One region of the Escherichia marmotae genome, then DNA from elsewhere that is predicted to be linked to it. Evidence: predicted binding sites of a transcription regulator. Region 1 holds the regulator's gene; each other region holds the start of a gene.

What was found. Region 1 encodes CRP, which controls carbon source genes, mostly activating them, when cyclic AMP is high. Its sites were predicted from a motif close to ATGTGANNNNNNTCACAT; they were not measured.
Positions count from the first base shown of each region.
Region 2: bhsA (multiple stress resistance protein BhsA) is a predicted target of CRP. The motif match lies at 1,828-1,845, and genes of this name have one in related genera.
Region 3: cdd (cytidine deaminase) is a predicted target of CRP. The motif match lies at 5,543-5,560, and genes of this name have one in related genera.
Region 4: C1192_RS00065 (YfcZ/YiiS family protein) is a predicted target of CRP. The motif match lies at 2,782-2,799, and genes of this name have one in related genera.

Region 1 covers NZ_CP025979.1:2,807,061-2,814,630, reverse strand. The annotation lists gene pabA (aminodeoxychorismate synthase component 2) at 1-184, shown strand, start outside; gene argD (bifunctional acetylornithine/succinyldiaminopimelate transaminase) at 270-1,490, shown strand; gene C1192_RS14655 (YccS/YhfK family putative transporter) at 1,600-3,690, opposite strand; gene crp (cAMP-activated global transcriptional regulator CRP) at 3,741-4,373, opposite strand; gene C1192_RS14640 (OsmC family protein) at 4,675-5,079, shown strand; gene C1192_RS14635 (phosphoribulokinase) at 5,134-6,003, opposite strand; gene C1192_RS14630 (YheU family protein) at 6,057-6,275, opposite strand; gene C1192_RS14625 (hydrolase) at 6,269-7,291, opposite strand; gene C1192_RS14620 (ABC transporter ATP-binding protein) at 7,291-7,570, opposite strand, start outside.
Region 2 covers NZ_CP025979.1:1,251,351-1,258,920, forward strand. The annotation lists gene mfd (transcription-repair coupling factor) at 1-209, shown strand, start outside; gene ldtC (L,D-transpeptidase LdtC) at 459-1,421, shown strand; gene bhsA (multiple stress resistance protein BhsA) at 1,503-1,760, opposite strand; gene comR (TetR family copper-responsive transcriptional repressor ComR) at 2,001-2,633, shown strand; gene C1192_RS06690 (glycine zipper 2TM domain-containing protein) at 2,695-3,234, opposite strand; gene ndh (NADH-quinone dehydrogenase) at 3,462-4,766, opposite strand; gene ycfP (alpha/beta hydrolase YcfP) at 5,153-5,695, opposite strand; gene nagZ (beta-N-acetylhexosaminidase) at 5,718-6,743, opposite strand; gene thiK (thiamine kinase) at 6,754-7,570, opposite strand, start outside; gene lpoB (penicillin-binding protein activator LpoB) at 7,559-7,570, opposite strand, start outside.
Region 3 covers NZ_CP025979.1:247,248-254,817, reverse strand. The annotation lists gene C1192_RS01280 (Yip1 family protein) at 1-485, opposite strand, end outside; gene C1192_RS01275 (DedA family protein) at 655-1,224, shown strand; gene mdtQ (multidrug resistance outer membrane protein MdtQ) at 1,251-2,690, opposite strand; gene yohP (small membrane protein YohP) at 2,914-2,997, shown strand; gene dusC (tRNA dihydrouridine(16) synthase DusC) at 3,178-4,125, opposite strand; gene C1192_RS01250 (CidA/LrgA family protein) at 4,399-4,797, shown strand; gene C1192_RS01245 (CidB/LrgB family autolysis modulator) at 4,794-5,489, shown strand; gene cdd (cytidine deaminase) at 5,619-6,503, shown strand; gene sanA (outer membrane permeability protein SanA) at 6,699-7,418, shown strand; gene C1192_RS01230 (DUF2542 family protein) at 7,421-7,570, shown strand, end outside.
Region 4 covers NZ_CP025979.1:7,242-14,811, forward strand. The annotation lists gene C1192_RS00040 (formate/nitrite transporter family protein) at 1-72, opposite strand, end outside; gene mlaA (phospholipid-binding lipoprotein MlaA) at 375-1,130, shown strand; gene fadL (long-chain fatty acid transporter FadL) at 1,192-2,532, opposite strand; gene C1192_RS00065 (YfcZ/YiiS family protein) at 2,904-3,188, shown strand; gene fadI (acetyl-CoA C-acyltransferase FadI) at 3,369-4,679, shown strand; gene fadJ (fatty acid oxidation complex subunit alpha FadJ) at 4,679-6,823, shown strand; gene sixA (phosphohistidine phosphatase SixA) at 7,026-7,511, shown strand.

The sequences.
Region 1 (7,570 bases):
CCATTCACTGGTGGTGGACCCCGACTCGCTGCCGGAGTGTTTTGAAGTGACCGCCTGGAGCGAGACCCACGAGATTATGGGGATTCGCCATCGCCAGTGGGATCTCGAAGGGGTGCAATTTCATCCGGAAAGTATTCTTAGCGAACAGGGGCATCAGTTGCTGGCTAATTTCCTGCATCGCTGATTTCTGGTTGCCATTTAATGATTTTTTATGCATATTTTGTGATTATAATTTCATAATGATTTATGCGTAACAGGGTGATCATGAGATGGCAACTGAACAAACAGCAATTACACGCGCGACTTTCGATGAAGTGATTCTGCCGATTTATGCACCGGCAGAGTTTATTCCGGTAAAAGGCCAGGGTAGCCGAATCTGGGATCAACAGGGTAAGGAGTATGTCGATTTCGCGGGGGGGATTGCGGTTACGGCGTTAGGTCATTGCCATCCGGCGCTGGTGGAAGCGTTAAAAACCCAGGGCGAAACCTTGTGGCATATCAGCAACGTTTTCACCAATGAACCAGCATTACGTCTTGGGCGTAAACTGATTGAGGCGACCTTTGCCGAACGAGTGGTGTTTATGAACTCCGGGACGGAAGCCAACGAAACTGCCTTTAAACTGGCACGTCATTACGCTTGTGTGCGCCATAGCCCGTTCAAAACCAAAATTATTGCCTTCCATAACGCCTTTCATGGCCGATCATTGTTTACCGTCTCGGTGGGCGGCCAGCCGAAATATTCTGACGGCTTTGGGCCAAAACCGGCAGACATTATTCATGTTCCCTTTAACGATCTCCACGCGGTGAAAGCAGTGATGGATGATCATACCTGCGCAGTGGTTGTTGAGCCGATTCAGGGCGAGGGCGGCGTGACGGCTGCGACGCCGGAGTTTCTGCAGGGCTTGCGTGAACTGTGCGATCAACATCAGGCATTGCTGGTATTTGATGAAGTGCAGTGCGGGATGGGGCGGACAGGCGATTTATTTGCCTATATGCACTACGGCGTGACGCCGGATATCCTGACCTCCGCCAAAGCGTTAGGCGGTGGTTTCCCGATTAGCACCATGCTGACCACGGCGGAGATTGCGTCTGCGTTTCATCCTGGCTCGCACGGTTCCACCTACGGTGGTAATCCACTAGCCTGTGCGGTCGCTGGGGCGGCGTTTGATATCATCAATACGCCGGTCGTGCTGGAAGGCATTCAGGCGAAACGTCAGCGTTTTGTTGAGCATTTGCAGAAGATTGATCAGCAGTACGATGTGTTTAGCGATATTCGCGGCATGGGGCTGTTGATTGGTGCGGAGTTGAAACCACAATACAAAGGTAAGGCGCGTGATTTCCTTTATGCGGGTGCGGATGCAGGTGTAATGGTGCTGAACGCCGGACCAGATGTGGTGCGTTTTGCGCCGTCGCTGGTGGTGGAAGATGCGGATATCGACGAAGGGATGCAGCGTTTTGCCCGCGCAGTGGCGAAGGTGATTGCGGCGTAAAACGGGAGTAAGCCTGATAAGACGCGGTAAGCGTCGCACCAGGCAAAGGGCGTCGGATACGGCGTATGTGCCTTATCTGACCCTCGATTTTGTTCTGGCGATGAATAAATTACGCCTTCGAATCCCGCAACTTGCGACTCAACCAAATCCCGTGGTGTGGTCGCTGCCGCCAGGCCATTGCTGAAATGGTGTGCATCGTATTCAGATGGCCAATAACGCGTTGTAAATGCTGCTCCAGCGTGCCGGACGCACCTTCGTGTGGCAGCATCTCTGGCGAGTCGATGATATTGGCGTCACCAGAACTACCCGGTTCATCATATTCCAGTCGTTGCTGACAACGCTGAATGGCGATTTCACAAGACTGCAAGTACTCCTGCGCCAGTTCCGGCGGCAATGACCGGTGTTCCCGCGCCAGTGTGGTCATGGCATTGATATGTTCAACAATAAACTGACTATGTGTTACCCACAGTTTCATGTCTGCCAGATAATGGCTGTTAAACGCCGGTTCCTGCATCGCCTGATTCAGCGAGTTATACAGGGTGTTATGCGCCTGATTCACCCGCATTCGCTGCCAGGCAAGTGGCGTGGGTTGCGGATCTTTACTGAGGATCAGACGAATAGCCTCCTGGTAAGTTTCTAAGGCGTCATGGGCGTTCTTGCGCAGTAAACCACTCTGCCACTGCGGCCACAGCCATACCGTGCCACCGAAGGCAATCAGACAGCCGATGATGGTATCAATGAGGCGTGGGATGATGTATTGCTCACCATTCAGCCACAGCAGTTGCAGGGTATACACAGCGGTAATGGTAAAACCGACCGTCGCCCAGCCGTAGTTCTTACGCAATATCAGATAGCTGGCGAGCGTGGTAATCAGCATCAACGTCAGGGTGTAACCTTCGGGAATTTTAAAGTGCAGCGCAACACCCGCAATGATTAACCCGACCACGGTTCCCACAGAACGATTCACAATCCGCAGGCGAGTAGCGCCATAACCATTTTGCGTCACCAATAATACCGTCATTAATATCCAATAGGATTTCGGCAAATGCAGCGCGGTGCCCATCAGGCTGGCAACACTTAGCATCACACTCAATCGTCCGGCATTACGCAGCGCTGGCGATTTCAGGGAAAGATAGCTTTTCAGCGCCGGGAGTAACGGCATTCGCCGCTGTTTATCTGCCAGCAGATCGCGGGCATAAAGTGGTTTTTGCGTTCGTAGCACGCGGGCGATGCGACTAAAGTGCCAGTAGCAAAATTGTCCCACGGGGTTATCCGGATGCTGGCGGGCGATTTTTTCCAGCGCGCCAATTTGCTTATCCATCGTAAAACGTGTCGGCAGGCGATGATAAAGAATGTCATCAGCCAGCACGCGCAGGCGGGCGGCGACAGTTTGTGCATTCCAGCGGATAACTTCCTCCGCATGGCTCCGCTCGACCAGCTTTTGCACCTCTTCCGGCTGATGCAAACTGACCGAGATATGTTCCTGTAAGTCCAGCGCCTCCTGGAAAATACGCAGCATCCGCTTGTAGTCCGTATTATTTTGCGCGGAAAGCATATGCATTTGCTGATAACACTGGGTAATTAAATCGACCGCTTTTTGCTGACGCACCAACAATGGTGGCAGAGCATTTTCGGGATCGGTGTGCTGAGTAAGCAGGCTGTATTTGGCTTCACAGTAATCCGCCAGTTCACGGTACAGCAGGCTAAGCGACTCGCGTAACGGTTGCTCACGCCAGAGCCAGAACCAGAACCAGTTAAACAGTCCATACCAGAGCGTGCCTAACGCGTAGATGAGCAACGGTTCCCAGACCGGCATATATCCCGCCAGACTGAGGGTAAAAATGGCGGCGAGTAGCGATGCGGGAAGTAATTTTGCATGCAATGGCCCTAACTCAGCAGTGACGCCAAGTATCAACGTTAACCCCGTCAGCAGAAAGGGTAGGGGGATATCTTTTTCCAGCAGCAGTTGCGTTAGCAAGCTACAAGTGGCAAACAGCGACGCACCAATGATTAAGTGTTTGAAAAAACGCTTATGAGGAGTATCAAGCCCCGCAATATTGCAACAGGCGGGGACGAGAGAAAAGAGCAGCCCGAGTCTTAATTCGCCAAGCAATAGACCAACGGCCACGGGCAAACATAGCACCAGTGTTTGTCGTAGTGCGTAGTTGATGTCGGGATGATAAATCAGTCTGCGCCACATCGGCTTAAACAAAACGGCGCGCTACCAGGTAACGCGGCACTCCGATGGGATCAACGGGTGCCGTAAACGACGATGGTTTTTCCGTGTGCAGAGATCAGGTTCTGATCTTCCAGCATCTTCAGAATACGTCCCACGGTTTCACGAGAACAGCCAACAATCTGACCGATTTCCTGACGGGTAATTTTGATTTGCATACCGTCCGGGTGAGTCATGGCATCGGGTTGTTTCGCCAGATTCAGCAGTGTCTGTGCAATACGACCTGTAACGTCGAGGAATGCCAGGTTGCCCACTTTCTCTGAAGTGACTTGCAGACGACGCGCCATCTGTGCGGAGAGACGCATCAGAATATCCGGGTTCACCTGAATTAATTGACGGAATTTTTTGTAGGAAATCTCAGCTACTTCACAGGCGGTTTTCGCACGTACCCATGCGCTACGTTCCTGGCCTTCTTCAAACAGGCCCAATTCGCCAATAAAATCACCCTGATTCAGATAGGAGAGGATCATTTCTTTACCCTCCTCGTCTTTAATCAGCACTGCCACAGAGCCTTTAACGATGTAATACAGCGTTTCCGCTTTTTCACCCTGGTGAATAAGCGTGCTCTTGGATGGGTACTTATGAATGTGGCAATGAGACAAGAACCATTCGAGAGTCGGGTCTGTTTGCGGTTTGCCAAGCACCATGCGCGGTTATCCTCTGTTATAAGCTTTCTCCAGAGCCAGAAAACGCCGCTGTCTCTGGATTGCCGAAATGTGCTTCCCGCTACCTGGGAAGGGGCTATCAACTGAACTGCACGGTAATGTGACGTCTTTTACATACATGCAGTACATCAATGTATTACTGTAGCATCCTGACTGTTTTAGCATAGCTTTCGCGTTGTGTCTCCTGGTGTCTCGCTTCAGCATGACCCAGGTCGCCTTCCGTTGCGCGATTTGGTCAGTACGCGTACTCTGTCAGGAAAATTGACGCAATGGAGTTCCGATTATGCAAGCGCGTGTGAAGTGGGTCGAAGGGTTAACTTTTTTGGGCGAGTCAGCCTCGGGTCACCAGATTTTAATGGACGGTAATTCTGGCGATAAAGCGCCAAGTCCGATGGAAATGGTGTTGATGGCGGCAGGCGGTTGCAGCGCCATTGATGTGGTTTCTATCCTGCAAAAAGGGCGTCAGGATGTGGTCGATTGTGAAGTAAAATTGACCTCTGAACGTCGCGAAGAGGCACCGCGCCTGTTTACGCACATCAATTTGCATTTTATCGTCACAGGTCACGACCTGAAGGACGCGGCGGTTTCGCGAGCGGTGGATCTCTCTGCCGAGAAGTATTGTTCGGTAGCGCTGATGCTAGAGAAAGCCGTGAATATTACCCACTCCTATGAAGTGATAGCCGCGTGATTTAATGATTAAAATATGATGCCGGATATTATTTTATCCGGCATATAAGAACATTTACTCGATTTTCTTCCCTTCCATCAGTCGTTGTACCAGCGGCAGCATAATTAACTCCATTGCCAGACCCATTTTACCTCCCGGCACCACTAACGTATTGATGTGGGAAATGAATGAGCCTTGTAACATCGCCAGCAGCCAAGGGAAATCGATCCCTTCCAGATTACGAAAATGAATCACCACAAAACTTTCATCCAACGACGGGATGCCTTTTGCAGCGAAAGGGTTAGACGTGTCAACAGTGGGGACGCGCTGGAAGTTGATATGAGTGCGGGAAAACTGCGGCGTGATGTAGTTGATATAGTCTTCCATTGAGCGCACTACCGAGTCCATCACTGCTTCTCGTGAGTGTCCGCGCTCGCCAGTATCGCGGATGAGTTTTTGAATCCACTCCAGGTTAACGATAGGCACGACCCCAACCAATAAATCTACATGCTGCGCGACGTTATGTTGTGGCGTAACCACGCCGCCGTGCAATCCTTCATAAAACAGCACATCGGTCGGTTCTGGCAGCGCCTGCCACGGGGTAAACGTACCGGGCACCTGGTTCCACGGCACGGCTTCATCGTAGGTGTGCAGATATTTGCGCGACTGGCCTTTGCCGCTCAGCCCGTATTCAGTGAAGGTTTGTTCCAGCAGGCCGAAGTCGTTGGCCTCGGGACCGAAGTAGCTGATATGCCGCCCGGCATCGCGCGCTTTGCGGATCGCCATGTCCATTTCCGGGCGGGTGTAACGGTGAAAACTGTCGCCTTCCACCTCGGCTGCATGCAGATTTAACTGCGCGAATATTTTACGAAACGCGAGGCTGGTGGTGGTGGTCCCCGCGCCGCTGGATCCTGTTACTGCAATGACCGGATGTTTGGCAGACATAGTAACTCCATGACCTGGCTATCATTATTATCTTGTCCGCCGACGGTTGCAGGTTATTCGCGAAACTGACTACGCGGCATGATATTGACCGTTTCGTGCAGCTCCGACCATACCAGCACCGCTTCTCCGCATTGTAGCTGGCGTTTGACGTCGGCGGTTTTCTGTTCAAGTGTACGCTCATGTTCACCATAATCTGTGCCTTCGCGTAACACAAAACTTTCAATTAAATTTTCCAGCGTTTCGGGGGAGAGGTCTTGCCAGGGAATCAACATGATTTCGCCTCCAGATACATTGATAACCAGTCAGGAATGCGTGACTCAAGCCACATTTGCGGGTGGAGTAACGTACCGCTAATGAAGCCAACGTGACCGCCATGTTCGGTCAGTTGATACTCCACCTGCGTGGGTAAATTTTCCGGTTTATGGATCACCTGATGATCCATAAACGGATCGTCTTTGGCATGAATAATTAGTGTCGGTTTGGCGATCCGATTGAGCAGCGGCATGGCGCTACACTGACGATAATAGTCGATGGCGTCAGCATAGCCGTGAATTTTGGCGGTGATCAGATCGTCAAATTCGCGGATGCGGCGCACCGATTTCAACTGCGAGAGATCTATCGGCAGTGTTCCGGGGTACGCCTTCAGTTTACGCGCTGCATTGGCTTTTAACAGATTCACCAGGTAACGCTGATAAACGCGGGAGAAGCCTTTATCCATGTGATAGCTACAGGCTTCCAGCATAAACGGCGCGGAGACAATTACCGCCGCCTCAATCGGGACGTTATTGCCTTCTTTAGCCAGCAGACAAGCCAGCATATTACCGCCAAGCGAATAGCCCACGGCAGCCGTTGGCGCATGACCAAATTCGCGTTGCAGCCAGCGTAAAAACCAACTGGCATCTTCCGTCTCACCAGAGTGATAAATGCGGTGCATCCGGTTTGGTTCACCGCTACAACCGCGAAAATGCATCACTACGCCAAGCCAACCACGCTTTTGCGCTGCCTCGACCAGACCATGTGCGTAAGGGCTATTCAGACTGCCTTCGAGACCATGAAAAACCACCAGACGCGGTTTATGTTGCGCTTGTGTGGGATCTTCACTCCACGCGAGATCGACAAAATCACCGTCAGGCAATTCCAGCCGCTGCCAGTGTGGGGTGAATTTCACCTGACGACGAAACAGACGCGGCAGCATGGTTTGCAGATGGCAATTACTGAAGCCACGCATGGGGGTGAATTCAGCACTACTGCTGGCGTCGTTAAGATCGGTCGTCGTTACTTGCGCCATTAGTTGCTTTGGCCTTCCAGCAGCATTTGTTCCAGTTGCTCCTGGGCTTCCAGCCATGCCATTTCGCACTCTTCCAGCCCGGATTTGGCGCTGGCTTGCTGTTGCAGACAAGCGGTCAGTTCTGCTTTACGGCTCTGGTCATATAGCTCGCTGTCGCCCAATTTTTCTTCTGCCTGTGCCAGTTGTGCATTCAGCTTTTCCATCTCTTTTTCCAGACGGGCGATTTCTTTACGTAGCGGCTGGGTTTGCGCACGCAGCTCTGCTTCCCGACGCTTCTGA
Region 2 (7,570 bases), 1.6 Mb from region 1:
GGAATGAGAAAGGCGGCGTGATCGAATTTGCCGAGAAGAATCACGTGAATCCAGCCTGGTTGATTGGTTTGCTGCAAAAACAGCCGCAGCACTATCGTCTCGATGGCCCGACGCGCCTGAAGTTTATTCAGGATTTGAGCGAGCGGAAACAACGTATCGACTGGGTGCGCCAGTTTATGCGTGAGCTGGAAGAGAACGCCATCGCGTAGTAGTAAATCGGGGGGCGGTTATGCCCCCTTTAGACACAAAGCATAAACAAAATTTGCTACACTTATCAGGCCTACCGTGTATTGAATTTGCAGGCGGATAAGGCGTTCACGCCGCATCAGGCATGAACCAGCATCTCTCCTAATATTTACAAATTCTTTGCACTTCCCTGCACTACCCGACACTGCCACCATTCATAATTCATACTTATCTTTTTATTACAATAACCTTATATTTTTTATGGATTTTTGGTGATGATCAAAACACGTTTTTCTCGCTGGCTGACGTATTTTACGTTCGCCGCAGCCGTAGCACTGGCGCTACCGGCAAAAGCCAATACCTGGCCGCTGCCACCTGCGGGTAGTCGTCTGGTTGGTGAAAACAAATTTCATGTGGTGGAGAATGACGGTGGTTCGCTGGAAGCCATCGCCAAAAAATATAACGTCGGTTTCCTGGCGCTGTTACAGGCCAACCCTGGCGTTGATCCGTATGTACCACGAGCCGGAAGCGTGTTAACGATTCCGTTGCAAACGCTGCTGCCGGATGCGCCACGTGAAGGCATTGTGATCAATATTGCAGAGTTACGTCTCTATTATTATCCACCGGGTAAAAATTCGGTGACCGTATATCCGATCGGCATTGGCCAGTTAGGCGGAGACACATTGACACCAACAATGGTAACTACCGTTTCGGACAAGCGAGCTAACCCAACATGGACACCTACCGCAAACATCCGCGCCCGTTATAAAGCCCAGGGCATCGAACTTCCGGCTGTTGTTCCGGCAGGACCGGATAATCCGATGGGTCATCATGCGATCCGTCTGGCGGCCTATGGCGGCGTTTATTTACTTCACGGTACAAACGCCGATTTCGGCATTGGTATGCGGGTAAGTTCCGGCTGTATTCGTCTGCGCGATGACGATATCAAAACACTTTTCAGCCAGGTCACCCCTGGCACCAAAGTGAACATTATCAACACACCGATTAAAGTCTCTGCCGAGCCAAATGGCGCACGCCTGGTAGAAGTGCATCAGCCTCTGTCAGAGAAGATTGATGACGATCCGCAATTGTTGCCGATTACGCTCAATAGTGCGATGCAGGCATTTAAAAATGCAGCGCGAACTGACGCCGAAGTAATGCAGCATGTGATGGATGTACGTTCAGGAATGCCGGTGGATGTACGTCGTCATCAAGTGAACCAACAAGCGTTGTAAATACCGGATAAAAAAATCCCCGCGGCACGGCATGTCGCGGGGAAAAAAGCAGCAGTAGCGGGCATTAATGAGGGTTAATGCTTATTTATAAATTACTGCCGTTCCATGAAGGGTATTCGGGCCGGTTACTGAAGTAATACGGAAAGATTTTGCGCCCATCTCATCCGCTTTTTGTGCCAGTTGTTCTTCCAGCGATCCCAGATTTGTCCCCGCGTTAGCACTGATAGTACCCACTTTTTGTTGACCTTCTGGTGTTGCCTGAACTTCGACAGCCGCAAAGCTGGCAAATGACATGGAGCTTAAAATCGCCGCAGTGATGAGGGTTTTTACGTTTTTCATAATAGTGACCTTATGCAGATGAATGGCGTCGCAAGCAATTACTTAACGATCGATAACTAAATGATAGATGTGATCTGGATCACATACAAGATATTTTTTATAACACTCATTAATTAAATTAAAATTCTTTAAATTTCAGTTAAATAGGGAGCAATTATTTTTCTGCTCTCTGGACTGGTGAACGGTGGTGATTATTTTTATAATAATCATTCATTCACAGCTACAAGGTATAACGGCATCATGGCAACTGACTCAGCACATTGTGTAAAAAAAAGCCGTGGCCGCCCCAAAATGTTCGACAGGGAAGCCGCGCTTGATAAGGCTATGAAACTGTTCTGGCTGCACGGTTATGAAGCAACTTCCCTTGCCGATCTCGTCGAAGCGACCGGAGCCAAAGCGCCGACGCTGTATGCGGAATTCACCAACAAAGAGGGATTATTCCGCGCCGTACTTGACCGCTATATCGACCGTTTTGCCGCAAAGCACGAAGCGCAATTGTTTTGTGAAGAGAAAAGCGTGGAGTCTGCACTGGCAGACTATTTCGCCGCCATCGCGAGCTGTTTTACCAGTAAAGACACCCCTGCAGGTTGCTTTATGATTAACAACTGCGCCACGCTCTCCCCGGACTCCGGAGATATCGCCCATACCGTAAAGTCACGCCACGCGATGCAGGAACGCACCTTGCAACAGTTTTTATGTCAACGCCAGGCTCGCGGGGAAATTCCTGCCCACTGTGACGTAACGCATCTTGCGGAATTTCTTAATTGTATAATTCAGGGGATGTCGATCAGTGCCCGGGAAGGCGCATCGCTGGAAAAACTAATGCAGATTTCGCGGACAACATTGCGCTTATGGCCAGCGCTGGTGAAATAAGACGCAAAAAAAGCCCCTCAGCCTGAGCGAATGAGGGGCTAAATTGCAGAGTACAGCTTTTTTATACTTTGTTATTCAGAACCAGTTGTCCGTTGTTATCCAATGGGATTTGTGTGCCCGGATCGCTACCCATGCGGATTTTGCCCTGCTGATCGCCAATCTTATAGGTCACGTCATATCCCAGCATTTTTTCTGACTTGTCATATACCGTTTTACAACGCTGTTGGGTGGTCGTGTAAGTATCGCTTTCCTGGAGAGAGCCCTGAATCTGATTACCGGCATACCCACCACCAAGCGCCCCCACAACGGTGGCAACATCTTTACCGCGCCCACCGCCAAACTGATGCCCTATAACCCCGCCCGCCACAGCGCCCAGAACCGAACCGGCGATGCGATTTTCATCCTGCACCGGTCGGCGGTGAGTCACCGTGACGTTGCGGCACTCCTGGCGCGGTGTTTTAACTGTTTCCTTGATTGGGATTGCAGAAACAACCTGAGCGTATTGCGGGCCACGTTCAAACACGTTCAGACTGGCTACTGCCGCTACGCCGAGCGCAGCCGCGACACCAATCCCGATACCCGCCAACATTGATTTATTCACGGGAACACCTCCTTCTTTGCAGTTATGCCAATCATGCAAGCGAAGAGGAAAAGCCGCTATCAGACAGAAGATGAAAAACGCGGGAATAGCAGGAAATACTGAATGATTCAGATGAGTCTGAAGGGATGCCTGATGCGACACTTAACGCGTCTTATCAGGCTCACAAATCGTCCTCTTCCTGTAAGGGCGGATGAGGCGTTCACACCACATCCGCCAGTACAAGCCAATTAATGCAGTTTCAGACGCGGACGGATCACGCGGTTAATGCTACCTACCAGCATCATCAGCCCCGTTTTAAAGTAGCCATGCAGCGCAATCTGATGCATGCGGTACAGAGAAACGTACACAAAACGCGCAATACGTCCTTCAATCATCATCGAACCTCGGGTCAGGTTACCCATCAGGCTACCAACGGTAGAGAAGTTCGACAGTGATACCAGCGAACCGTGATCCTTATACTGATAATTTTTTAGTGGTTTACCGTTCATCTGCGCCAGAATATTGTTCATTGCGCAGGTAGCCATCTGATGTGCGGCCTGGGCGCGCGGCGGTACAAAGCCCCCTTCCGGACGCGGACACGACGCACAGTCGCCAATGGCATAAATGTCTGGATCGCGCGTGGTTTGCAGCGTCGGTTCCACCACCAGTTGGTTGATACGGTTGGTTTCCAGCCCACCAATATCTTTCAGGAAATCCGGCGCTTTAATTCCGGCAGCCCACACCATCAGATCGGCCTGAATATATTCGCCATCTTTAGTGTGCAAACCGCCTTCATCGGCACTGGTCACCATCGTTTGCGTCAGTACGCGAACGCCCAGTTTCGTTAACTCACTGTGAGCCGCAGCAGAGATACGTGGCGGCAATGCTGGCAAAATTCGCTCGCCCGCTTCCACCAGCGTTACATTCAGGGCTTCGTTGGTCAGCCCTTTGTAACCGTAACTATGTAGTTGTTTCACCGCATTGTGCAGTTCGGCAGAGAGTTCCACGCCAGTAGCGCCGCCGCCGACAATCGCAATGTTCACTTTGCCATTGGCGCCCAAATTAGCAGAGTACTTCAGGAACAGATTCAGCATCTCCTGGTGGAAACGACGCGCCTGGTGCGGGTTATCGAGGAAAATGCAGTTCTCTTTTACACCCGGCGTATTGAAATCGTTGGAGGTGCTGCCCAATGCCATTACCAGCGTGTCATAGGCAATTTTGCGTTCAGGCACCAGCAGTTCGCCTTTTTCGTCGCGCAGTTCAGCAATGGTGATTGTTTTCGCTTCACGATCGATATCAACCACAGAACCCAACTGGAACTGGAAACCATGATTACGTGCATGGGCCAGATAGCTCAGCGCATCAACGCCTTCATCGAGCGATCCAGTCGCCACTTCGTGCAGCAGCGGTTTCCACAGATGGCTGTGGTTACGATCTACCAGCGTAATTTTGGCTTTTTTCTTGCGCCCCAACTTATGTCCAAGCTGTGTCGCCATTTCCAGCCCACCAGCACCGCCGCCGACAATCACAATCTTTTTCAATGGCGTAGTCAACGTGACCCCCTTAAATTTATTAACCAATTGTTAATTAATGGTTATGATCATAGCCCTTAATTAACAGCAGGTTACAGTGATGAAAATGTTCTTCGCTATTGAGAATAACATGAATGGTGCATTGGTCATACCAAAATTGATGTGAATCAAGTTTTGTTGCTGAAAAGATAATCGGATTTACCGGATGAGATCAAAAAACACAGTGCTTTGTTTATTGTTCAAGCAGCTTCGGGAGAGTGAAACAGGGTGAGGTGTTAGGCCTGATAAGATGCACATCAGACATTGGTGCACGGCTGTCGGATGCGGCGTGGACGCCTTATCCGACCTACAGAATCCGGGGCGCATCAGATAGCGGCAAGGTTACCTGATGCGACCGATGATAGCTTTTAACCGAGGGTTTTGAACGCTTTAATACGCTGCAAATGCGGGGAGATGTTTTTGAACTTGTGCGTCTGCTCTTCGTCCCAGACAATCTCGTAATAATGATGCAACTCTTCAGATGTCCGCTGGCTATTAAGCGCTTCATCGTGACGCGACAAGATCACCAGGCAACGATCGCGATTCTTCTCGCGGAAGTTGGTCACACACTTAGTAGCAATATCAGCGTACTCTTCCGGGCGATCAATCTTCCCTTCCATGTTTTCATAAGGGAACAGATTAGGGTTGAAGATCACCTGGCGGATATCACAGAGAAAACCAATCCGCTCCGCCCAGTAACCACCCAGCCCAACACCGCAAATTAACGGGCGCTCGTCAACATTCAGTTGCAACATTTTGTCCACTTCTTTGAGCAGATGCTGCATATCGTGTTTCGGGTGCAGAGTGCTGTAGCTTATCAGCCGTACATCGGGATCAATAAACTGCAATTGTAAGACTTTTTCGTGGTTACCCGGACTGTTAGAGTCAAAACCGTGTAAATAGATAATCATCGCTTCCTCACATAAGCCAGGGTTAGTGACTTGCTTTCTCTTCCTGCCAGCGTTCATGTAACTGATTCAGACGGGCGCTGATCTCTTTCCAGCGAGCCAAGTCCATCAGTTCCTGTCGCGAAAATGAACCTTTATGATACAAACGTGTAACACGTTCTGCCTTGATCGGTGACAGATTATCTAACACGCTGACGGCCCCTTTACGATTATTGCAGACCAGGATCATATCGCAACCCGCATCCAGTGATGCCTGCCCACGTTCAGCATAACTGCCCATAATCGCTGCGCCTTCCATCGATAAATCGTCAGAGAAAATCACACCGTCAAAACCCAGTTCCTGACGTAAAACGGTCTTAAGCCAGTGGGGAGATCCGCTCGCCGGACGCGGATCAACATCACTGTAGATCACATGCGCAGGCATAATGGCGTCGAGTTTATTTTCGCGAATTAACGTGCTGAAGACTGACATATCTTTGGCACGAATTTCCGCTTGCGGACGCGGATCACACGGCGTCTCTTTATGTGAGTCAGCAGTTACTGCGCCGTGACCAGGAAAGTGTTTACCGGTGGTTTTCATTCCGGCTTCATGCATACCATCAATAAATCGGCTGGCGATTGCGAGGGCTTTTTCTGGATCAGCATGATAAGAACGCTCACCAATCGCCGCGCTGATATGCCCTACGTCCAGCACTGGCGCAAAGCTGATATCAATATCCATAGCGATCATTTCGCTGGCCATTAACCAACCCGCCTCTTGCGCCAGTTTGCCACCCTCTTCCATTCCCAGCAGTGCAGCGAATGATTGCGCCGCCGGTAAGCAGGTAAAACCCTCACGAAAACGCTGCACACGCCCACCTTCCTGATCCACCGCCACCACCAGGTGATTGCGCGAAGCTGCTCGGATCTGACGCACCAGTTCGCGTAACTGCTCTGGATCGTGATAGTTACGCGTAAAGAGAATCAGCCCTCCGACCAGCGGATGCGCGAGAATCTCACGCTCTTCCGCGTCCAGTTCGTAACCTTCAACATCCAACATTACTGGACCCACACTGCTCTCCTTATTGTTTTATTGATAGCTGCCGCCAGGTGTCATTGGCCAGCCTGATAAATTGTTGATCGCCGGTTTGTTGCCAGCGGTACTCAAACCACCCTGCTTTCAGCATCAGCAACCAGGGAAACCAGCGCCTGACCTGACGCCACAATTGCGCCGGATTAATCTTCGCCCGCACGGCATAATCATTAACCAACCGTCGGTGCTGGTCAGTATTTTCCACCCACACCGCCGCCAGTTCCAGCGCGATATCGCCATCACCGGCATACTCCCAGTCGATGAGTTTTAACCCTGACGCGCTATGCACCAAGTTTCCGGCATGAACATCCATATGCAACGGACTCAGGCGTAGTGGCTGTGGTTCCCGCGCTTTGCGCAGACGTTTCAACATTCGCAGCCACCCCGTTGTTCGCCGCGCAGGATCGCTTTGCTGCCAGTACAGTTCCAGTAGCGGCAACAACGTTACTCGCCAGCCAAAACGCGGTTGTTGATGCAAATAATACAGCAAGCCAGCCAGTTCGTCGGTATCTGGCAATTGCGTTTTTACCTCGCCGGGTAAATAGTCAACCACCATCCAGCCACGAAGATATAAATGCGGCTTTGGCGCAAGGTATGCAGGTAATTGTGATAACACCCGATACTGACGTAAAAACGCGGACTGCGACGCATCAGGATCGTGCGGCTGACGCACAACAAAACGCTGATCCTTATATTCAATGAGAAAACTCCCGCCGCTAAGCCCATGATTAAACGTCGCGACGGGATGATACTGCGGAAAATAGCGCGACAGTAATTCGTCGCGCGTGATGGGATTATTGCTGCTG
Region 3 (7,570 bases), 2.1 Mb from region 1:
CCTTCCTCTTTGTTGATATTCAGGAAGCTTGGAATACCGAGATAAAGCAGATAGCCGGTGTAAAACAGCGCCACCGTTCCCACCAGCGCACACAGCCAGACCAACGGGTAAAGCGCCACCAGGCCGCTTAAAAACAGCGGTGTTGCAACGTAGCCCGCGAAAACCATACAGTGCGCAAGCGACGGGCGCTGTGGGTAATTGCGTGCCATCCACCAGATGACTCGTCCCATCACTGCCACCCCAGCCAGCATAACGCCATAAAACAAGACAGCCAGCGCCAGTCCGGTAAACCAGGATAACTTCAGGATAGTGCCATCGCCAAAATTCCAGCCGATTTGTGTAGTGCCAATAAAGGCGCAGATCACCGGGATCGCCGCCATCAGCAGAACGTGGTGGGTGTAGTGATGAGAAATCGTTTCGTTTTCACGATTAATCACCTGCATTTCACGATCGGGATGGGAAAACAGTCCCCAGACATGGCTCATACCGCCCCCTTGTTGTGAGTTCATGAACCTGACAGTTCAAGTATAAGTCAGTTTGTGGTTGTTTTTTGTTCTGACGCAAAATTTGCGTCGCGTGATAAAACGCCTTCTCCTGCGTAAACAATTCACAGGGTGTATGCTTACAGACAATCAAACGGAGACAGACCGACCTATGGATCTCAATACACTCATCTCACAATATGGTTATGCCGCGCTGGTGCTCGGTAGTCTGGCAGAGGGTGAAACCGTGACATTGCTGGGGGGCGTTGCGGCACATCAGGGATTATTAAAATTCCCACTGGTGGTTCTTTCTGTGGCGCTTGGCGGCATGATTGGCGACCAGGTGCTTTATCTGTGCGGACGGCGATTTGGCGGCAAACTGTTACGCCGTTTATCAAAACATCAGGACAAAATTGAGCGCGCACAAAAGCTGATCCAGCGCCATCCTTATCTATTTGTCATCGGCACGCGTTTTATGTACGGCTTTCGGGTGATTGGCCCAACGCTAATTGGTGCCAGCCAGCTCCCACCGAAAATCTTTCTGCCACTGAATATTCTCGGCGCGCTGGCCTGGGCGCTGATTTTTACCGCTATTGGTTACGCGGGAGGCCAGGTGATTGCGCCGTGGCTGCACAATCTCGATCAGCATTTGAAACACTGGATTTGGTTGATTCTGGTCGTGGTTCTGGTGGTTGGCGTGCGCTGGTGGCTGAAACGGCGTGGGAAGAAAAACGCTGGATAAACCTAACGCCCCCACAGGCATATTCATCAGCTACGTTTATAACCACCACCCAGCGCACCGGTGAGCTGAATGGACGCATCCAGCCATTGCCCTTGCAAAAGCAGACCGTTCGCCCGTTCACGGAGCGCCGGGATTCGGGCTTCGCTGATGCGAGAACCTGCGATGATACCTGCGTTAAAACGCGCCTGCGCCAGACTAACTACCCGCAGGGCATCGCGCTCAATTTGCGCCTGATGCTGATTTTTCTCCGCCAGTGTCTGAACCTGAGTTGCTGCCCGCGCCACGTCATTCACCGCTTCAACCACCGCTTTGTTGTAACTGGCGATCGACAAATTGCTTTCGGCTTTCACAATATCAAGGTTGGCGTTAAGACGACCACTATCGAAAATAGGTAGCGTCAGACCTGCCGTAACGCCCATTTGCTGCGCAGAATGACGGAACAAATCGCTTAAGTGCAGCGCATCTTGTTGCAGAAAGGCCATCAGGTTGATGTCGGGGTAAAAGGCAGCTTTTGCCGCATCGATGGTGCTTAAGGATGATGCAACGTACCAGTGTGCCGCCTGTAAGTCTGCCCGGCGAGCCAGCAAAGAATAGCCCAGGTCGTCAGGAAGTTTGCTTTCCACTTTGGGCAGCGCAACCGGATGCAGTTTTAAGGCGCTCGTCTGGCTGTTAGTCAGCGCAGTTAGCCGCGCCTCAATAATTTTCATTTTCCCCGCGACATCGTTGAGCTGTTGCCGGGTTTTGCTGGCATTGATATCGGTTTCGACACCTTCAACCGACGAGGTAATGCCGCGCAGATATAACTGGCGGTCGGTCGCGATAATCGTGTTCTGCTCTTTTTCGATTTGCTGCAAGACAGTGTTTAAAGCTGCCAGGGTTTGCCACTCCCAGTACAAACGAGCCACACTGCCTGCCAGCAATTGCCGGGTCTGCTCGCGTTCTGCCGCCTGCGCTTTTACCGTACCGAGGCGCGCAGTCACTTCCGCCCGATTCTTTCCCCAGATATCGAGATGCCAGCCCGCCATTAAACCAAAGGTGCCGTTGGTGTACCAGGGGCCGGTAGTGCCTGCGGCAGGATCGTCCAGGGCAAACGGCCCCATTAACCCTTCTGCCGACATTTTTTGCCGTTCCATATCCGCAGAAAAATCGAGCTGTGGACCATCCTGGGCGGCGACGGCCTTCGCCTGTGCTTCAGCCAGTTGAATGCGCTGTTCAGCAACCTGCATATCCGGCGCGTTCTGTATGGCATTATTAATTAAGGAAGTGAGTTGATTATCGTGATATTCCAGCCACCACTGACTGTCCGGCCAGCCGTTTTTCAGAGATACCGGTAATGCGGTGTCAACATGTGTGGCGGGCGTTTGCTGGCTTAAAGCCTGGCGTGTTTCATGCATAGGCGCACACCCGGCCAGAGTAAGTAACAACGGAAAACAGGCGATTGCCGGATAAAAGGAATCACGATTCATGGGGGAGTAATCAGGTAAGAAAAGGTGCGCGGAGATTACCGTGTGTTGCGATATATTTTTTAGTTTCGCGTGGCAATACATCAGTGGCAATAAAACGACATATTCAGAAAGATATAAAGTAAGTGAATGATATTCTCCGATTTATCTTAATTCTTTATGAATGGCGGCAAAGGGTTTTGTTTTTTCCTATACTTATTTAGCACTCACAAATAAAGGAACGCCAATGAAAATTATACTCTGGGCAGTATTGATTATTTTCCTGATTGGGCTACTGGTGGTGACTGGCGTATTTAAGATGATATTTTAAAATTAATTAATGTCATCAGCTCCGAAAATAACGAGGATATTTCAGTCTCTCATCCTGTTGCGCCCCTGTCATGTACATTGCTTCATATAATCACTGGCGCAAGGAGCACGCAGGGGGTGGATAATCACCTCCTCCCCCTGCCCCCCGGCTTATCCCTTATGGCTATCGGGTCGATGATTTTTAGAGTTTTTCTATATCAATCGCCTGAATAGCCCTTGCAATATCAGGGGAATTATTCAACACCCGAACATGATGAAATAAATCCGTTGCTTCATCATATTCTTTACGCAAATAACTCAACCACTGCTTAATCCGTGCGACGTGATATAACCCGGTATCGCCCTGTTTTTCCAGACGGGTATATTTTTGCAGCAATGCAACGACCTCCGGCCACGGCATCCGCGGTTCGTTATATTTCACCACTCGGCTCAGGTTAGGAATATTAAGCGCCCCACGCCCAATCATCACCGCGTCACAACCGCTGATAGCTATACATTGTTGCGCACTCTGCCAGTCCCAGATTTCTCCGTTGGCAATAACCGGAATGGCCAATCGCTGACGAATATCGCCTATCGCCTGCCAGTCGATATGCTCCGCACGGTAACCCTGCTCCTTTGTCCGCCCATGAACGACCAGTTCCGTAGCCCCAGCCTGCTGGACAGCATCGGCAATTTCAAACTTCTTATCACCGCTGTCCCAACCAAGCCGCACTTTCACACTGACGGGTAAATGCGCCGGTACAGCTTCGCGCATCGCTTTTACCCCCTGATAGATAAGTTCAGGATCTTTGAGTAACGTTGCCCCGCCGCCACTGCCGTTAACCGTTTTCGACGGGCAACCGCAGTTGAGATCCACGCCCCAGGAACCCAACTCCACCGCACGGGCGGCGTTCTCTGCTAACCATTGCGGGAACTGCCCCAGCAGTTGTACCCGCACCAGTGTCCCGGAAGGCGTTCGACTGGCGTTTTGCAGCTCAGGACAAATGCGATGAAAAACTTTTACCGGCAGCAGTTGATCCACCACGCGGACAAATTCGGTGATGCACAGATCGTAGTCATTAACTTCGGTCAGTAATTCACGCACCAGGGAGTCAAGCACACCCTCCATCGGTGCCAGTAACACACGCATATCATCACCCGCAAAAAAATGAGGCGCTATGGTAGCGCCTCCGGTCAACGGATTAAAGGTCTGCAGAGAGGGATTGCTGCAAACTACAATCCCTCTCTATGCTTGATGTATGGCTGGCGCGCTTTCTGATCTGCAAAAGTATGGTATGCCTGAGTTCGCTGCTCACATCGTCATGCCCTGGTGCGAAAAATAAGCGATGTTTTCTTAATGTGATCGGTAGCACATTTTACAGATTAATTGTATGATGAATCCATCTCATCTGGGGTGTTGATTATGAGTAAGACACTGAACATTATCTGGCAATATTTACGCGCTTTTGTCCTGATTTATGCCTGCCTGTATGCAGGCATTTTCATTGCTTCCCTGCTACCGGTAACCATTCCGGGCAGCATCATCGGGATGCTAATCCTGTTTGTCCTGCTGGCCTTGCAAATTCTTCCGGCGAAGTGGGTCAATCCGGGGTGTTACGTACTGATTCGCTATATGGCACTGTTGTTTGTGCCAATTGGCGTAGGCGTAATGCAATATTTTGATTTGCTACGCGCACAGTTTGGCCCGGTGGTGGTTTCCTGTGCCATTAGTACGCTGGTGGTTTTTCTGGTGGTGAGCTGGAGTTCGCACCTGGTACACGGTGAACGTAAAGTCATAGGTCAGAAAGGATCAGAAAAATGATGGCGAATATCTGGTGGTCATTACCGCTGACATTGATTGTCTTTTTTGCCGCCCGCAAACTGGCAACACGGTATAAGTTTCCGTTGCTTAACCCGTTGCTGGTGGCAATGGTGGTGATCATTCCTTTTTTAATGCTGACCGGCATCTCTTACGACAGCTACTTTAAAGGTAGCGAAGTGTTAAACGATCTGTTGCAACCGGCGGTGGTCGCACTGGCCTATCCTTTATATGAACAACTGCACCAGATCCGCGCGCGCTGGAAATCCATCATCACTATCTGTTTTATCGGTAGCGTGGTCGCGATGGTGACGGGGACTTGCGTAGCATTGTTGATGGGCGCTTCACCGGAAATCGCTGCATCAATATTACCGAAATCGGTTACCACACCAATTGCGATGGCCGTTGGTGGCAGTATTGGCGGTATTCCGGCAATCAGCGCGGTTTGTGTGATTTTTGTCGGTATTTTGGGTGCGGTGTTTGGTCATACGCTACTCAATGCGATGCGTATTCGTACCAAAGCAGCGCGTGGCCTGGCGATGGGGACGGCCTCTCACGCCCTCGGAACAGCGCGCTGTGCCGAGCTGGATTATCAGGAAGGCGCATTTAGTTCGCTGGCGTTGGTGTTATGCGGGATTATTACCTCGCTGGTTGCACCATTTCTTTTCCCGATTATTCTGGCAGTAATGGGCTAAAATTTGCGATGCGTCGCGCATTTTTGATGTAAGTTTCACGCGTTGTATAATTAATGAGATTCAGATCACATATAAAGCCATAATGGGTTCGTAAACTGTTATCCCATTACATGATTATGAGGCAACGCCATGCATCCACGTTTTCAAACTGCTTTTGCCCAACTTGCGGATAACTTGCAATCTGCACTGGAACCCATTCTGGCAGATAAGTATTTCCCCGCGTTGTTGACCAGAGAGCAGGTCTCTTCGCTGAAGAGCGCAACGGGGCTGGACGAAGACGCGCTGGCTTTCGCACTGCTACCACTGGCGGCGGCCTGTGCCCGCACGCCATTGTCGAATTTTAATGTTGGTGCCATTGCGCGCGGCGTGAGTGGAACCTGGTATTTTGGTGCCAATATGGAATTTATTGGCGCAACAATGCAGCAAACCGTTCATGCCGAACAAAGCGCAATCAGCCACGCCTGGCTGAGCGGTGAGAAAGCGCTCGCGGCCATCACCGTTAACTACACACCTTGTGGTCACTGCCGTCAGTTTATGAACGAACTGAACAGCGGGCTGGATCTACGCATTCATCTGCCGGGCCGCGAAGCGCATGCGCTGCGTGACTATTTGCCGGATGCCTTTGGGCCGAAAGATCTGGAGATTAAGACACTGCTGATGGACGAGCAGGATCACGGCTATGCGCTGACTGGCGATGCGCTTTCTCAGGCGGCAATTGCCGCGGCCAACCGTTCGCACATGCCTTACAGCAAGTCTCCAAGCGGCGTGGCGCTGGAATGCAAAGACGGTCGTATTTTCAGTGGTAGCTATGCTGAAAACGCCGCATTCAACCCAACTCTACCGCCGTTGCAGGGCGCATTAATTCTGTTAAATCTCAAAGGTTATGATTACCCGGATATTCAGCGGGCGATTCTGGCAGAAAAAGCCGATGCGCCGCTGGTTCAGTGGGATGCAACCTCGGCAACGCTGAAAGCTCTCGGTTGTCACAATATCGACCGCGTGCTTCTCGCTTAAGCCCGGTGCCGGATGCGGCGTGAACGCCTGATCCGGCCTACAGAGTGCAAAATTTCGTAGGCCGGATAAGCGTAGCGCATCCGGCATTTCTACTCACCCTGGTGTCGAAAATCCCGGCAAACAGTTTGCCGTTTCTTGCGCAAAGCCCACAGGTAAAGTAGCCTGATTGAAATTCCCCAAGATCGAGTTTTCAGCATGTTAAAGCGCGTGTTCTACAGCCTGTTAGTCCTGATCGGCTTGCTGCTGTTGACAGTGCTCGGCCTCGATCGCTGGATGAGCTGGAAAACTGCGCCTTATATCTACGATGAATTGCAGGATCTCCCCTACCGCCAGGTCGGCGTGGTACTTGGTACGGCAAAATATTATCGTACTGGGGTGATTAATCAGTATTACCGCTATCGTATTCAGGGTGCAATAAATGCCTATAACAGCGGTAAGGTGAATTATCTATTACTTAGCGGTGATAACGCATTACAGAGTTATAACGAACCGATGACCATGCGCAAAGATTTAATTGCCGCTGGCGTCGATCCGGCTGATATTGTTCTCGACTACGCCGGTTTTCGTACCCTGGATTCCATCGTGCGTACACGCAAGGTGTTCGATACCAACGACTTCATTATTATTACTCAGCGTTTCCACTGTGAGCGGGCATTATTTATCGCTCTGCATATGGGTATTCAGGCGCAGTGCTATGCCGTACCGTCACCAAAAGATATGTGGTCAGTACGTATTCGCGAATTTGCCGCCCGCTTCGGTGCGCTGGCTGACCTTTATATTTTTAAACGTGAACCGCGCTTTTTAGGACCACTGGTCCCTATTCCGGCAATGCACCAGGTGCCCGAAGATGCGCAGGGTTATCCCGCCGTCACGCCAGAACAGTTACTTGAATTACAAAAGAAACAAGGAAAGTAGTTATGGATGTTCAGCAGTTTTTTGTCATTGCCGTTTTTTTCCTTATCCCGGTATTTTGTTTTCGCGAAGCATGGAAAGGCTGGCGTGCTGGCGCAATTGATAAACGGGTTAAAAATGTGCCGGAACCGGTGTATGTCTGGCGTGAAAAAAAT
Region 4 (7,570 bases), 1.9 Mb from region 1:
TTTCCCGCGTTCTTTTTCTTCACTCTCTACTTCAAGTTCGTCGCTGTGTTTATCTATTTTGTCGTTATCCATGGTGTCGTCTCTTGAATTAGCACGCATAGCTAAAGCGTAGCGGCTTTTTTGCTCGCAACTGGCGGGAGTTACTCTGAAAATGTATAAAAGGCCGCGTTTGCCTTTTTCTGTTTCTACGGAATCAAGTAGCCTACAGGGCGGCGATTACCAGGCTATGATCAAATCAGCATTTCAGGGCGTCTGGACATCAGTTGACGTGCTGCTACAATCGCCCACACCTAAACAGGCGGATACGGTATCGTTCCGTCATGGATGGCAAACTGCATAAGCCATAAAAAGCCATAAAAAACAGGGAGACATTTATGAAGCTTCGCCTGTCGGCGCTTGCTCTGGGAACTACGCTTCTGGTGGGGTGTGCGAGTTCCGGTACAGATCAGCAAGGGCGTTCAGACCCGTTAGAAGGGTTCAACCGCACCATGTACAATTTTAACTTCAATGTGTTAGACCCGTATGTGGTTCGACCGGTAGCTGTCGCCTGGCGTGATTATGTTCCGCAACCGGCGCGTAACGGTTTGAGCAATTTTACCGGCAACCTTGAAGAACCTGCGGTGATGGTTAACTATTTCCTGCAGGGCGACCCTTATCAGGGGATGGTTCACTTTACCCGCTTTTTCCTGAACACCATTTTGGGGATGGGCGGCTTTATTGATGTTGCGGGGATGGCGAATCCGAAACTGCAACGTACTGAACCTCACCGTTTTGGTAGTACGCTCGGTCACTATGGCGTGGGCTATGGGCCGTATGTTCAGTTACCGTTCTACGGTAGTTTCACGCTGCGTGATGACGGCGGTGATATGGCAGATGCTCTTTACCCGGTACTTTCCTGGTTGACCTGGCCGATGTCTGTGGGTAAATGGACGCTTGAAGGGATCGAAACCCGTGCGCAGTTACTGGATTCCGACGGTCTGCTTCGTCAGTCGTCCGATCCTTATATTATGGTTCGCGAGGCTTACTTCCAGCGTCATGATTTCATCGCCAATGGCGGCGAACTCAAACCGCAGGAAAACCCGAACGCGCAAGCGATTCAGGATGATTTAAAAGATATCGATTCTGAATAAGATGCAAATAAAAAAGGTGAGTCGTAAAACTCACCTTTTTTCTTATTAAGCTAACGTGTTATTAGAACGCGTAGTTAAAGTTAGTCCCGAACAGCCAGGCTTTACCTTCAGACTCGAATTGATATGGACCTTCGTTGATCTTCACGCTCTGACCGTGCATATAAGAGACGCCGACATCTACAGAAGCATCTTTATTAAATGCGTAAGTAGTACCTGCGCTCAGCCAGAAACGGTCCTGATCCGGAATGGAGATAGAACGGTTCTGTGCCGGAACTGGGCTGTCATCGAAGGCAATGCCGGTACGGAAGGTCCAGTTATCATCGTAGTAATAAGTTGTACCCAACGCGATGCGGTAAGCATCTTTAAAGCCTTCATGTTTCTGGAACAGCGTGTCGCCACCGGTTGAGGTTGCTTTCAGTTGTTGGAACTGACTCCAACTGGTGTAAGCCAGGCTATAGTGAATCGCCCACTGCGGATCAACACGGTTATAACCAGACACTTCCCACATTTCAGGCAGGTTCAGCGTCAGATAACCCGACTGCGTTGCGCCACCTGTAGCACCAGGCAAACCGAGATTGTAGTTATTCAGGCCAATTGGCAAGTCGCTGCTGTAGTTACCTTTGAAGTCAATTTTTACCTCAGAACGGTAGGTCAACGCGTAGCGGTTGTTTTTATCCAGTTCATACAGGATCCCGGCGTTCCAGCCAAAGCCCCACTGGTTGCCGTTCAGATGAGCAATTTTGGTGTTACTTTCAATATCATTAGCGGCTGCAGCCAGCGCTTGTCCCTGTGGTGTCCGTCCGGCGGGAGATTGCATAATCTGACCAGCAACCAGTTGCCCCAGATCACCTGCAAAACGTTCAATTTTTGCACGAGCATAGACGGCGTTAAGACCAAGACCGAAACTCCAGGCGTTGTTTAAGCGGTAGGCACCGCTTAAATTCATATTCACGGTTTCGAGGTCGGTTGTACCACCGACAGAACCGCCTGCATAAGTGTCATTAAACTCTGTCGCCAGACCATAGTTAGAGGTAATGGAAGCCCCCCAACCAAATTGGTCGTTAATCGGCGCAACAAAGTGTGCGTTCGGAACCCATGCTGTAGGTGCGATGTTATCCGCGTCGAGGCTACGACCAGACGGAGAAGTTCCGCTGATATTCACATCCGGATCAATATAAACCGCACCCGCAGAAAAAGTCGGGCGGTCAAACATGGTAATCAACGCGGGGTTACGGCTGACATTACCAGCATCATCGGCAATAGCGCCTTCCCCTGAATAAGCCCGACCCAGGCCAGAGGAAGAAAATTCGTTTAACTGAAAGCCTGCCGACCAGGCCTGGGTGGAGATAAGTGCCACTGCGACTGCGAGAGCAGACTTTGTAAACAGGGTTTTCTGGCTCATGACCATAACCTCAATAATTTATTTTTATACAAACTATGTTACGTGCTGTAACAGGAGCGCGAAGTGTAGGGGCTGATGTACATCTTAGAAATCAGACCAGTGGCGAGAGTATAGGTCTGACCAGATGGAATGTTGCAAGTATGTTTCTATATTTTTTCAAATATGATCTAAGAAACGCGATCCAGTTGGCAAAATTTGGAGGTGGCGCACTCATTCATCCAGGTGAATTTTGTTTTAGATCATTTTTAAGTGTGATTTCGGTCACTTATCTGATTTTGCAGAATTAACAACTGGAGCAGCACTTTTCAGAAGCGTAAAATATCCGTAACGTTTATCTGGCACCTTGGGTGCACATACAGAGGAAATCAACGATGAGTAAATGTAGTGCTGATGAAACCCCGGTTTGCTGCTGTATGGATGTTGGCACCATTATGGACAACTCCGATTGCACCGCGTCTTACAGCCGCGTGTTTGCAAACCGCGCAGAAGCAGAACAAACGCTGGCGGCGCTGACTGAAAAAGCCCGTAGCGTAGAATCCGAACCATGCAAAATCACCCCGACTTTCACTGAAGAGTCTGACGGTGTTCGCCTGGATATTGATTTCACTTTTGCCTGCGAAGCTGAAATGCTGATTTTCCAGTTGGGTCTGCGTTAATTCCTCTCGGGTACATACGCCCCTGCCAGGTTGTTGGCAGGGGCGTTTTATTTTCTCTTCTTCTTTTCTCTCTGTGTCATAGCTCCCACTTTCCCTTTTCTCCACTTGGCTAAATGTAAAAAATAGTTAAGACTATGATCAGGTCAGACCACTTTATGTCTTTTTTTACAGGGGAGTGTTATGGGTCAGGTTTTACCGCTGGTTACCCGCCAGGGCGATCGCATCGCCATCGTTAGCGGGTTACGTACGCCTTTTGCTCGCCAGGCAACGGCTTTTCATGGCATTCCCGCTGTTGATTTGGGGAAGATGGTCGTCGGTGAGCTGCTGGCACGTAGTGAGATCCCCGCCGAAGTGATTGAACAACTGGTCTTTGGTCGGGTTGTGCAAATGCCAGAGGCTCCCAATATTGCGCGTGAAATTGTTCTTGGCACTGGAATGAACGTCCATACCGACGCATACAGCGTCAGCCGAGCTTGCGCTACCAGTTTCCAGGCGGTTGCGAACGTGGCCGAAAGCCTGATGGCGGGAACCATCCGCGCCGGTATTGCTGGCGGGGCCGATTCCTCTTCGGTATTGCCAATTGGCGTCAGTAAAAAACTGGCGCGCGTGTTGGTTGATGTCAACAAAGCCCGCACGCTGAGCCAGCGTCTTAAACTCTTCTCCAGCTTGCGTTTGCGTGACTTAATGCCTGTTCCGCCTGCGGTAGCGGAATATTCCACCGGTTTGCGAATGGGCGATACCGCCGAACAAATGGCGAAAACCTACGGTATCACCCGCGAACAGCAAGATGCACTGGCGCACCGTTCGCACCAGCGTGCTGCCCAGGCATGGTCAGAAGGCAAACTCAAAGAAGAGGTGATGACCGCCTTTATCCCTCCTTATAAACAACCCCTCGCGGAAGACAACAATATTCGCGGTAATTCCACGCTTGCTGATTACGCAAAACTGCGTCCGGCATTTGACCGTAAACACGGAACGGTAACTGCGGCGAACAGTACGCCTCTGACCGATGGCGCGGCGGCAGTGATCCTGATGACCGAATCGCGAGCGAAAGAATTAGGGCTGGTGCCGCTGGGATATCTGCGCAGTTACGCGTTTACCGCTATTGATGTCTGGCAGGACATGTTGCTCGGTCCGGCCTGGTCAACGCCGCTGGCGCTGGAGAGAGCAGGCCTGACGATGGCCGATCTGACATTGATTGATATGCATGAAGCATTTGCCGCCCAGACGCTGGCAAATATTCAGTTGCTGGGTAGCGAACGTTTTGCCCGCGATGTGCTGGGGCGTGCACATGCCACTGGCGAAGTGGACGATAGCAAATTTAACGTGCTTGGCGGTTCCATTGCTTATGGTCATCCCTTCGCGGCAACCGGCGCGCGGATGATTACCCAGACATTACACGAACTTCGCCGTCGCGGCGGTGGATTTGGTTTAGTGACCGCCTGTGCCGCAGGTGGACTTGGTGCGGCAATGGTTCTGGAGGCGGAATAATGGAAATGGTATCGGCTTTTACCCTAAATGTACGTCTGGACAATATTGCCGTCATCACCATTGACGTTCCCGGCGAAAGAATGAATACCCTGAAGGCAGAGTTTGCCTCGCAGGTGCGCGCCATTATTAAACAACTCCGCGAAAATAAAGAACTTCGAGGCGTAGTGTTTATCTCCGCTAAACCGGACAACTTTATTGCCGGTGCAGACATCAACATGATTGGCAACTGCAAAACCGCGCAAGAAGCGGAAGCACTGGCGCGGCAGGGCCAACAGTTGATGGCGGAAATTCATGCTTTGCCAGTTCCTGTTATTGCCGCCATTCACGGCGCTTGCCTGGGCGGTGGTCTGGAGCTGGCACTGGCGTGCCACGGTCGTATCTGTACAGACGACTCTAAAACCGTGCTCGGCTTGCCGGAAGTACAACTTGGGTTGTTACCTGGTTCAGGCGGCACCCAGCGTTTACCGCGCCTGATCGGCGTCAGCACAGCACTAGAGATGATCCTCACTGGCAAGCAACTACGGGCAAAGCAGGCGTTAAAGCTGGGGCTGGTGGATGACGTCGTTCCGCATTCTATTTTACTGGAAGCCGCTGTAGAGCTGGCGAAGCAGGAGCGTACAGTTTCTCGGACTCTCCCGATTCGTGAACGAGTGATGGCCGGGCCATTAGGTCGTGCGCTGTTATTCAAAATGGCAGGCAAGAAAACAGAACAGAAAACCCAGGGCAACTACCCGGCGACAGAACGCATTCTTGAGGTTATCGAAACAGGATTAGCGCAGGGCTCCAGTAGCGGTTATGACGCTGAAGCACGGGCCTTTGGCGAACTGGCAATGACATCGCAATCACAGGCTCTGCGTAATATCTTTTTTGCCAGTACCGACGTGAAGAAAGATCCTGGCAGCGATGTTGCCCCCGCCCCATTAAATAGCGTGGGGATATTAGGTGGTGGCTTGATGGGCGGTGGTATTGCTTACGTTACAGCCGGTAAAGCGGGGCTACCTGTAAGAATTAAAGATATCAACGCCCAGGGCATAAATCATGCTTTGAAATACAGTTGGGATCAGTTGGAGGGGAAAGTGCGCCGCCGGCATATCAAAGCCAGTGAACGCGACAAACAATTGGCGCTGATTTCAGGTTCTATGGATTATCACGGTTTTTCCCATCGCGATCTGATTATTGAAGCAGTGTTTGAAAATCTCGAATTAAAACAACAGATGGTGGCGGAAGTGGAGCAAAACTGCGCCCCTCATACAATTTTTGCCTCCAATACCTCATCTTTACAGATTAGCGATATTGCCGCTCACGCCTCACGACCAGGGCAGGTTATCGGCCTGCATTTCTTCAGCCCGGTAGAAAAAATGCCGCTGGTAGAAATCATTCCTCACGCCGGGACATCGGCGCAAACCCTCGCCACCACGGTAAAACTGGCGAAAAAACAGGGCAAAACGCCAATCGTGGTGCAGGATAAAGCCGGATTTTACGTTAATCGCATTCTGGCACCTTACATTAATGAAGCTATCCGCATGTTGACCGAAGGTGAGCGTGTTGAGCACATTGATGCCGCACTGGTTAAATTTGGTTTTCCGGTGGGACCAATCCAACTTTTGGATGAGGTAGGAATCGACACAGGGACTAAAATTATTCCTGTACTGGAAGCAACTTATGGAGAACGTTTTAGTGCGCCTGCAAATGTTGTTTCTTCAATTTTGAACGACGATCGTAAAGGTAGAAAAAATGGCCGGGGTTTCTATCTTTACCGCCAAAAAGGGCGTAAAAGCAAAAAACAGGTTGATCCCGCCATTTACCCGTTGATTGGCGCGCAAGGGCAGGGGCGACTGTCCGCACCGCAGGTTGCTGAACGGTGTGTGATGTTGATGCTGAATGAAGCAGTACGTTGTCTGGACGAGCAGGTTATCCGTAGCGTGCGAGACGGGGATATTGGCGCAGTATTTGGAATTGGTTTTCCGCCATTTCTCGGTGGTCCGTTCCGCTATATCGATTCTCTCGGCGCGGGCGAAGTGGTTGCAATAATGCAACGACTGGCCGCGCAATATGGTTCCCGTTTTACCCCTTGCGAGCGTTTACTTGAGATGAGTGAGCATGGGGAAAGTTTTTGGAAAACAACTGCAACTGACCTGCAATAAGAAGGTCAAAGCTATATGAATCCGCGCTGAATGGTGGAGCCTTGGTTAAAATGTAAACGCATATTGACTATACTTACGCCATTGAGGTAAAAAACAGCGTTTCATTCGGTGAATGGATAAGGCACAATGCCGGCCACCGTCTTCTTTCTCTGGTTTCAGATGAAAGAAGACGGGTGAATCTGGTTAACAAAAGCGGTGCAATATGCAAGTTTTTATCATGCGTCACGGCGACGCAGCCCTCGATGCCGCCAGTGATTCGGTTCGTCCTCTGACCACTAACGGTTGTGACGAATCTCGCCTGATGGCGAACTGGCTGAAAGGTCAAAAAGTGGAAGTCGAACGTGTTCTGGTGAGCCCGTTCCTGCGAGCCGAGCAAACTCTGGATGTCGTAGGTGATTGTATGGAACTGCCATCCAGTGTCGAAGTTCTGCCAGAATTGACGCCCTGCGGCGATGTCGGTCTGGTTAGTGCTTATCTTCAGGCATTGACCAACGAGGGAGTCGGGTCGGTACTGGTTATCTCTCACTTACCCTTAGTCGGTTATCTGGTAGCCGAGTTATGTCCGGGCGAAACGCCGCCTATGTTTACCACTTCAGCTATTGCCAGCGTAACGCTTGATGAAAGCGGAAAAGGCGAATTTAACTGGCAGATGAGCCCGTGTAATTTGAAAATGGCAAAAGCGATATAATTACGCAACGTTTATATCGCATATCAACTTTCAGAGAGCCACTTAAGTGGCTCTTGTTG